DNA from 3 places in the Paenibacillus sp. GL_099_B genome. Region 1 is predicted to be linked to each of the others. Evidence: riboswitches for the same ligand, from Rfam matches in the RefSeq annotation. Region 1 holds a riboswitch; each other region holds the start of a gene.

Region 1 (3,152 bases):
TATCTCAGCGCCGCAACCAGGATTGGTATCAGCTCGCCAAGGCAGGTGCACGTTTTTATCCCGGATTGATTGAAGAACTCAAGAGCGAAGGGGAAACAGAGACAGGTTACGCTCAAGTGGGTGCTCTTAGTATTCATACGGATGTGGAGAAAATCAACAAGATGCAGGAGCGGGCACACCTTCGTAAAGAAGATGCACCGGAGATTGCTGATATTACTCGTCTGGATGCAAAAGAAACCCATGAGCGTTTTCCTCTTCTGGAGGAAAATGTTCAGTCAGTCTACATCAGTGGTGCTGCGCGTATCGATGGACGTGCACTGCGTGATGCCTTAATCCGATCCGCACAACGAAATGGAGCGGTCCTGATGGATGGGGAAGCGACACTTCAATATGAATCGGACCGAGTAACTGGAGTGGTTGTTGACGGTAAAGTCATATCGGCTGACGAGGTTATTGTGTGTGCCGGCGCTTGGGCTAATGAACTGTTGAAGCCCTTGGGCATTGATTTTAAGGTTCACTATCAGAAGGCGCAAATTATGCATTTGCAGGTTCATGATCGAGAAGACACTGGTAACTGGCCTGTGGTCATACCTCCTTCGGATCAATATCTGTTAGCCTTTGATCAACAGAAGATTGTGATCGGGGCGACTCACGAAAATGATATTGAAGGATATGATACAAGAGTAACCGCAGGCGGAATGCAGGAAATTTTGAATAAAGGATTGGAACTAGCTCCCGGTTTAGCTGATAGCACGTTTCTGGAAGTAAGAGTAGGCTTCCGTCCTTTTACACCGGGTTTTCTTCCGGTTATGGGTGCTGTTCCTGGTTGGAATGGCTTGATCACAGCCAACGGGCTTGGAGCGTCCGGTCTAACGATGGGGCCTTTTATTGGAAGTCAACTGGCCAAGTTGGCTCTTGGTATAGATTTGGATATCGATATTCAGCCATATGATCTTGGAAAAGCAATGGATGATCAGAAATGAGGTGAACCATGACGTATTCACAGCGCTTAACTCACGGCAACTCATCAGACATTATTTATCTGGAGCACCAAATTGGCATCGCCGAGGAGGAATTGGCAAAAGCCGAGGAAGAGCGGCGGACATACGAATCGGATTTAGATCAGTTAAGGACATCTCCAGCGTATCGTTCAACTTCTGCAACGAACATCTCGAATGAGCATAAATTGGTGGATGAGTTAAACAAGGTGCAAAGTATGATTAAGACCATCCGCACCCGACTTAAGAACTTGCAAGAAGATTTAGGGGAACTTGAAGATTAATAGGAATGGTTTGACATTTGGAAAAACACATGTTGTAATAAGCCTGAGCTATTTGCAGGGGGACTGTTCGCAGTTGAGAAGGTTAAAACCTGACCCTTTGAACCTGTTAGTTAATACTGACGTAGGGAGCAAATGACATGTACTCATGTTATTTTGCCCTTGCCGAAAATAGGACAAGGGCTTTTTGGTTTGCTTTTGGACAGGACGCGATAGCTTGATTTGAAGCTGGGACATTATGATTTTAATAAAAGGAGAAATGATCATGTCATTTTCAAGAACGTTAAAAGATAAGTCCATAACCGTATGGGAAGATGGATACAACCATCCCTTTTTACACGAAATGGGGAAAGGCACACTGGATCAGGAAGCGTTTAAGTTTTATCTTCTTCAGGACTATACATATCTGATTGAATATGCGAAGATTTTTGCCATGGGTGCGGTGAAGGCGACAGATGAAAAACTGATGACGAACTTTACGGTGATTCAACACGCTATTCTATACGAAGAAATGGATTTGCATCGAAATTACATGAATGAATTTGGGATTACGCTGGATGAAAATCATGCTGTCAAACCATCTCTTTACAACAAGGCCTATACGTCGAATATGATGAGTGTTGCACAAACAGGTGGGGTTGCCGAAATCATCGCCGTCATTTTCCCTTGTGCGTGGACGTATTACGACTATGCCACAAGATTAAAAGAACAATATCGAGATTCATTAGAGGGCAATTTCTATCAGACTTGGATCGAAAATTATGCAAGTGATGAATTCCGCGACTCATTCGAATGGTTCTATGATACACTGGATGCATTATGTGAACATAAAACAGAGCAGGAACTAGAGGCCATTGAAGACATATTCAGAAGAAGTGTTGAATTTGAATATCTGTTCTGGGATATGGCTTATAAAAGGCAACTCTCGTATTTCTGATGAATGAAATCTACTACAACCAGAGACAAGGATGAACATACAGATGGGCAATCATGGGGAACGCATCTATTTACGATTTTTGAACGTGGAGGACGCGGCATCACTGCTGGATTTGCAGTTCCGTAACCGGGCTGTTTTCGAAGAAATATCGGCAAGTGAACGATTGGAGACATTCTATACATTGGAGGGTCAGGTCGCTCTTCTTGAAGGTTGGAACAAGGCCAGGGAAGAAGAGAAACGTTACTCTTTCGGGATCTTCATGAACAATACGCATCAGCTCATTGGGGAGATTTCTCTGTTCGAACTTGAACTGGATTCCACAGCCAAATGGATTGTTGGTTATGTGCTTGATCAAGTGCAGAATGGCAAGGGATACATGAGTGAAGCCCTTCGGCTAGCACTGGATTTTGCCATGAATGAAGCGGGAATAAAACGAGTGGAGGCAGGCGCACTGCCCGACAATGCCGGATCGATTCGAGTGTTACGTAAAGCTGGCTTCCAGGAGACGGGCCACCAAAATATTAAAATCAGGGGAATAGGGAAGGAACATGTGATGTTTGCAGTGGATTTGCAGTAGATTATTAGATAGCGTAACGTGAACCACCTAAATCATCCAGGGGGAACTTATGAATAAACGGAAACAAATGTTATTGGACTCAGCGCTTGTGCTCTTTGAGAAACATGGAGTAACGAACACCTCCATACAAATGATCTTAGACAAGTCAGGTGTGTCCAAAGGAACATTTTATAAATTCTTTGGTTCCAAGGATGATTGTATTCTTGCTATTCTGGAGCAACGTGTACAGGAAGATATGATGATTCGCAAAGATTTGGAGAGCCAAAGCTATGCTTCCGATTTTGATTTACTGGTGGATCAGATTATGGTGCCGATGATTTTGCCAGAAAAAAAGCTTGTTGTGGAGCTATTCTGGACAG
Region 2 (3,152 bases), 1.2 Mb from region 1:
CTTGTCCGCCATCGGTCTAGATCGTGATGTGGCCGCGCTTAGTGGTGGTCAGCGTACGAAGGTATTGCTTGCGAAGCTTTTACTGGAGAAACCCACAGCACTTCTGCTGGATGAGCCGACGAACTATCTCGATGTGGAACACATTGAATGGCTGACCCGTTACCTGAAGGATTACCCGTATGCGTTTATTCTGATTTCGCATGATACAGAGTTTATGAATGAGGTCGTAAACGTTATTTATCATCTGGAATTTGCCAAGTTGACGCGTTATGCAGCGAACTATAACAAATTCCTTGAAATGGCCGACATGAATAAGGCGCAACATATTGATGCTTATGAGAAACAGCAGGAGTTTATCAAGAAGCAGGAAGATTTCATTCAGCGGAACAAAGCCCGCGCTTCTACTTCAGGTCGTGCCAAGAGCCGTGAGAAGCAGCTCGGCAAGATTGAACGGATTGATCGTCCAGACGAAGCGGCCAAACCCACATTCAAATTCAAGGATGCCCGGGCGAGTAGTAAAACCGTCTTTGAGGGTATTGATTTTGAAATTGGATATTCATATGCATTATTGCCCAAAATGACGATGACGATTGAGCGTGGCGAGAAAATTGCCATTGTTGGCTGTAACGGTGTAGGTAAATCCACACTGCTCAAGACTATCTTGGGGAAAATTCCACCAATCAGCGGTAAGACTTTCTTGGGTGATTATCTGGAAACAGCTTATTTCGAACAGGAAGTACGTGCAGGTAATATTACCCCGATCGAAGATGTGTGGAACGAATTTTCTCATCTGACACAGAATGAAGTCCGGGGGCATCTCGCACGTTGTGGATTGAAAAATGAGCATATCACCCGTCCGCTTAACGCGCTTAGTGGTGGTGAACAAGCCAAGGTTCGTTTATGTAAGCTTCTGATGCGTGAAAGTAACTGGATTTTGTTCGATGAGCCTACAAACCATTTGGATGTGACGGCCAAAGCAGAGCTAAAACGTGCCTTGCAAGAATTCAAGGGTACCGTGCTGCTCGTATCCCATGAACCTGAATTTTATGAAGGTTGGGTTACCAAAACGTGGGATGTTGAAGCTTGGTCCGATAAACAATAGTTTCTTCGAACCATTCTTTGCACCAGAACAGCAACCTCGATAACTACATGACTTCAGCAATGGATGAACAACGTAATTCATGGAAATGTACGGTGACAAAAAAAGGTGTCTATGGTAACATAGGCTACAGCTTCATATGAACACTAGGGGGGCCGCACGAGGCGGCTGAGATGGAAGAATGCGATTCCGGACCCTTTGTACCTGATCTGGATCATACCAGCGTAGGGAAGTGGCGCGTTTCAGCTAATGACAAAGAGCGTTATCGTTGACTTTGCGATATTGCCTGCAAGATGAATCATGCGGTTTCTGTGTATACAGCGTTGCGACTATGGATGGATTCTAATAGTTGTTATGCGTTATGTATAGAGTAATTGCATGCGACAGTCATTCAGTTGATCCATGAATTTTAAATTCGTGGCCACTCCCCTACGGGAGTGGCTTTTTTTGTTGTTTATATCAGCTTAAATCATGCAAGAGGAGGGTGAAAAGGACGGCAAACTTCCACGAACATGTAACAACAACACGATCATTCGAACTGCATGTGATTTCACCAGGTACAGGAGACTTGGACTCTTTTCTGAATATTGCTAAGGATATATGGCGGTGGGTCGATTATATCCACATTCGGGAAAAAAAGCTGACCCTTGAGCAACAGATGTATTGGGCGCAAAGTCTGAAAACACAAGGTGTTCCATCTAACCGAATCATTATGAATGGCTCAGATCAGCTGGATCAACATGCGTCGCTTGGTGGTGTGCATTGGGGTCAAGCAGTTATTCGCAGCTACGATAAGGATGAATTGAAGAGAGTCGATCGGCTGCGCGTAGGCATATCGGTTCATTCTCTGGAAGAAGCAAAAATTGCAGAAGAACGTGGAGCGGATTATCTCTTTTATGGGCATGTCTATGCTTCAAATAGTAAACCGAATAGCGAACCGAGAGGGCTAAGTGCATTGGCCGAGGTATGCTCCAATGTTTCAATTCCGGTGATCGCGATTGGCGGGATTAGACCTGAGAATATTGCTACCATTCGAACTGCTGGTGCCAGAGGAGCCGCTGTGATTTCAACGATTTGGACGAACGATAAGCCGGAACTGGCTGCAGCTTCATTGCGACAGGCGCTCACGGATTCAGAGAAGTACGCCGAACCAAGGAGATGAGATCATGAGAGAGGAAGCAAGAAGTCGAAGCAGGAATCGTTCAGGTTATCATCCAGGAATAGTTTCGGGAAGTAAAGTTGGAGCGGAAATTCGAGGCAAGCTTCATGCAGAAACCATTATTGTAGGCGGAGGAGTTATCGGTTGTGCCATCGCATGTGAACTCGCTACCCGAGGCCATGACGTTCTTCTGGTTGAGCGTGCGCGGATCGCTGGGGGAACTTCCTGTGCAGCAGCCGGGATGCTTGCTGCTGACAGTGAAGAATTCACTCATGCTGTGATGGCGAAACTTGCACGGCAGAGCAGAGCTTTACTTCATGAGCAGAAGGAACGAATCAGTTCGCTTAGCGGAGTGGAAATGGGGCTGCAACAGCATGGCTTTATTACTCCTTTTCGTTCATATAGTGAGGTCAGCAGTTACAAGAATAATCGATCGTCTACCTTATCTACAGACCATATTTGGTGGGATCGTGTCGCTGTCCAGCAGGAAGCATCATGGTTAAACAGGGATACGTATGGAGCATATTACAGACCTTCCGAGAGCGAGGTTCTTCCTGTCAATCTAACGCAGGCTTATGTCAGATCGGCTCAAGCCATGGGTGCGAGGGTGATGGAAGGCGTACAGGATGTCCGTTTGCATACGGATGTGAATGGAGTGCAAGGGATCGAGACTTCAATAGGAACGATGACATCGAGAAATGTCATTATTGCTACAGGGTTACATGGTGAAGAATTGATGAGGCATGTGGGTCTGAAATCGCCTGTTTTGCCTGTGAAGGGGGAGATTGTAGCGGTGCAGTTCTCACCCCACCATGCCGGTTATAGACCTGACAAAACGGTGTATGCAGAGGATATATATATTGTTCCCAAAGCCAATGGAGAAGTGTGGATCGG
Region 3 (3,152 bases), 2.2 Mb from region 1:
GAAATCCGTGCTCGACAATGTACGACTGGGCATCCCCGACAAGAACAAGGAAGATGCACGCCAGTCGCTTCGCAATGTAGGACTTGGAGAGCGTGAAGGTGACTGGCCGGGGGTATTATCTGGCGGACAAAAACAACGTGTCGCCTTGGCACGGGCACTCGCAAGTCATCCACGCTTACTGCTGCTGGATGAACCGCTGGGTGCACTGGATGCATTAACCCAAATTGAGATGCAGCAATTAATCGAACGCTTGTGGGTAGAAGAAGGCCTGACCGTCATTCTGGTCACTCATGATGTCAGTGAGGCGGTTGCGCTGGCAGACAGGGTGCTGTTAATCGAAGATGGTCATATAACGATGGATACCCGAATTACGCTGGAGCGGCCACGCGTTCGGGATAGCGGGTTTGCTCATTTTGAAAACCTGATTCTGAATCGGTTGCTGACTCCTCAACAAGAGACAGCACAGCAGATTGCCCAGAAACAGATATCATTCTCGATCTAATTCCACTGGAAAGAAGGCATGATTATGCAATCCCTTTCACCCGTACCCTCTCCTCCTGTTAAAGACCTGTTAAATCAAATTCCGGCTTATACGCCTGCCAAATCCATGGAACAAATCCGGCGGGAGCTGGGACTGGAAAGTGTGGATCGACTTGCAGCGAACGAGAATCCGTTTGGTTCTTCTCCCCTGGCTGCGGATGCAGTCAGATCGCTGGGTTCCGATCTTTTGGCTCAATACCCCGACGGCTCCAGCCAATTGCTGCGTGACAAACTTGCGGAGCGACTGGGTGTGCGTACCTCCCAACTGGTATTTGGCAGTGGATCATTCGAACTCCTAACCCTTACCGCCCAAGCCTATCTTAATCCCGGCGAGGAATCACTCATTCCGGTGCCCTCCTTTAACTGGTATAAGGGCGCTACGCTGCTGGCAGGCGGGGTCATTCATGAAGTGCCTTTGGTCAACCATTCACTGGACCTGGAGCAATTCCGGCAACGGATCAATGCTTCTACCCGAATCATCTGGCTGTGCAATCCGAATAATCCGACCGGAACCATTTTCACGGCAGATGCCTTACTTGGTTTACTCGAACATGTTCCCTCCCATGTTGTGGTTGTCCTGGACGAAGCGTATTATGAATTTGCGGAAAGTGAAGATTACCCTGATACGGTTAAGCTGCTGGAGCAGTACAATAATCTGATTATTTTGCGGACCTTCTCCAAAATATATGGACTTGCCGGCCTGCGAATTGGATATGGCATCGGGAATGAAAGCATCATTGAAGGCATTAACCGGGTCAAGCTGCCCATCAGTCTGACAGCCACTTCCCAAACCGCTGCTTCGGCCAGCCTGGATGATCATGAATTTGTCTCTCATTGCCTGCACTACAATCGTCAGGGACGGGAAACTTTAATTCAGTCCTTTGATCAGTGGAAATTACCCTACATCCCTTCCGAAACGAATTTCATCATGGTTGATCTGTTACAGGATAGTGGCCCGATTACCAAAGAATTGTTGAACAGAGGCATCTCTGTCCGCGGCGGTGCCGAATTCGGTATGCCTACCTGGCTTCGGATTACGATTGGTACACCTGCGCAGATTGTCCGTCTGATCGGTGAGCTTGATTCACTGTTACATTCAAACGATTAGAATAGGTTACTTTCTCAAGTCACATTACGCACACTTCTTTTAAGCCGCCCTCTTTACATTCCACTTGCATGTGATATATGCTGAACACACAACTGCATATCTTAAACATTGCACTAGGGGAGCCTTGCGGCTGAGACGAATCGAACGATTCGGACCCTTTGAACCTGATCTGGATCATACCAGCGGAGGGAAGTGGAGCGGCCTCTCAGTAAGCGGATTTTTTCATGTTGATGATGAAATTTAATGTGAATTGAACTTACAGACCCACTCATTTCTCCGGAAATGGGTGGGTCTTTTTCGCGTTCTGCGAGCAGATCAGAAGGTGTAATTAAAGATCCCGCGGTTTGAAGTTGAATTATGAATAACAAGGGGGGACGGAACGAGATGGATAACGATATAACCATTCACAACATGAGCTACGCTTTCCCGGGAAAAAGGGATTCCCCCGTGCTCTCCAATGTGTCGATGCGTGTAGCCAAAGGCGAATTTGTCTCGCTCATCGGTTCCAGCGGCTCCGGTAAAAGTACCCTTTTCAAGCTGCTGGCAGGCTTGCTTGAGCCAACACACGGAACCATTGAAATTCCTTGGGTTCAAGAAGGAAAGCGACTGGGGCAGGTGGCCTACATGCCACAAAAGGACCTCCTGTTACCCTGGAGAACCGTCATGGAAAATTGCATGCTCCCCTCTGAACTTGCTGCAGGTCGGCAGGATAAGGTAAGGATTCGAGCAGATATCCTGGCTGGCCTCGACAGATTTGGCTTATCCGGCCACGCGCATGCTTACCCGGACGAGCTGTCAGGTGGCATGCGCCAGCGTGTCGCGCTGCTTCGTACTTTGCTGACAGGTGGCCAACTCATGCTGCTGGATGAACCATTCGGCGCACTCGATGCCCTGACCAAACGGGAGATGCATCGCTGGCTGCTGGAGCTATGGGAAGGCCTTGGCAAAACCGTGTTGTTCATCACACATGACATTGAAGAAGCCCTGCTGCTCAGTGATCGGATTATCCTGTTAACTCCGGGGGGCCAAGGTCAACAGCTGCAGGATCTGACGGTACCTTTGCCACGTCCAAGACATTCGGACATGATCTACGAACCGGCTCTCGTCCAGATGAGACGACTACTGGAGGAACAATTGCATGCGAGACGGTAACTTGAGAGACAGCATGAAGGATAGCGTAAGAGGTTGGCTTGCCCGTTATGGTCTGTTTCTTTTGCTCATGATCTTGCTGCTTGTCATCTGGGAGTGGATTGTGCGTATGGGATGGGTGCCTTCCTTCATCATTCCAGCCCCGACGGCGATTGCCAGTTCGCTGTATGAATATCGCCGCCTCCTGTTGGCTACACATCTGCCCGCTACCTTGATGGAGGTTATCGTTGGTTTTGGCTTGTCCATTGGTGCCGGAATTGTATTTGCAACTGGTATGCATATGAATCGGTCGATTGAAAAAGCGTTATATCCCTTCATCGTGATCAGTCAGACGATCCCACTGATTGCCCTGTCC

The links. A riboswitch is a leader RNA that binds a small molecule or an ion and turns the genes downstream of it on or off. The one in region 1 is predicted to bind thiamine pyrophosphate.
Region 2: it holds a riboswitch for thiamine pyrophosphate, as region 1 does, so the genes downstream of both, AC3ITG_RS19480 (thiamine phosphate synthase) here and tenA (thiaminase II) in region 1, are expected to answer to the same signal.
Region 3: it holds a riboswitch for thiamine pyrophosphate, as region 1 does, so the genes downstream of both, AC3ITG_RS04525 (ABC transporter ATP-binding protein) here and tenA (thiaminase II) in region 1, are expected to answer to the same signal.

What each region holds. Positions count from the first base shown of each region.
Region 1 covers NZ_CM174430.1:3,148,263-3,151,414, forward strand. The annotation lists gene AC3ITG_RS14520 (NAD(P)/FAD-dependent oxidoreductase) at 1-983, shown strand, start outside; gene AC3ITG_RS14525 (hypothetical protein) at 992-1,282, shown strand; TPP riboswitch at 1,329-1,427, shown strand; gene tenA (thiaminase II) at 1,545-2,216, shown strand; gene AC3ITG_RS14535 (GNAT family N-acetyltransferase) at 2,260-2,793, shown strand; gene AC3ITG_RS14540 (TetR/AcrR family transcriptional regulator) at 2,843-3,152, shown strand, end outside.
Region 2 covers NZ_CM174430.1:4,310,966-4,314,117, reverse strand. The annotation lists gene AC3ITG_RS19485 (ABC-F family ATP-binding cassette domain-containing protein) at 1-1,102, shown strand, start outside; TPP riboswitch at 1,238-1,347, shown strand; gene AC3ITG_RS19480 (thiamine phosphate synthase) at 1,584-2,261, shown strand; gene thiO (glycine oxidase ThiO) at 2,266-3,152, shown strand, end outside.
Region 3 covers NZ_CM174430.1:967,652-970,803, reverse strand. The annotation lists gene AC3ITG_RS04535 (ATP-binding cassette domain-containing protein) at 1-502, shown strand, start outside; gene hisC (histidinol-phosphate transaminase) at 527-1,648, shown strand; TPP riboswitch at 1,754-1,856, shown strand; gene AC3ITG_RS04525 (ABC transporter ATP-binding protein) at 2,033-2,800, shown strand; gene AC3ITG_RS04520 (ABC transporter permease) at 2,787-3,152, shown strand, end outside.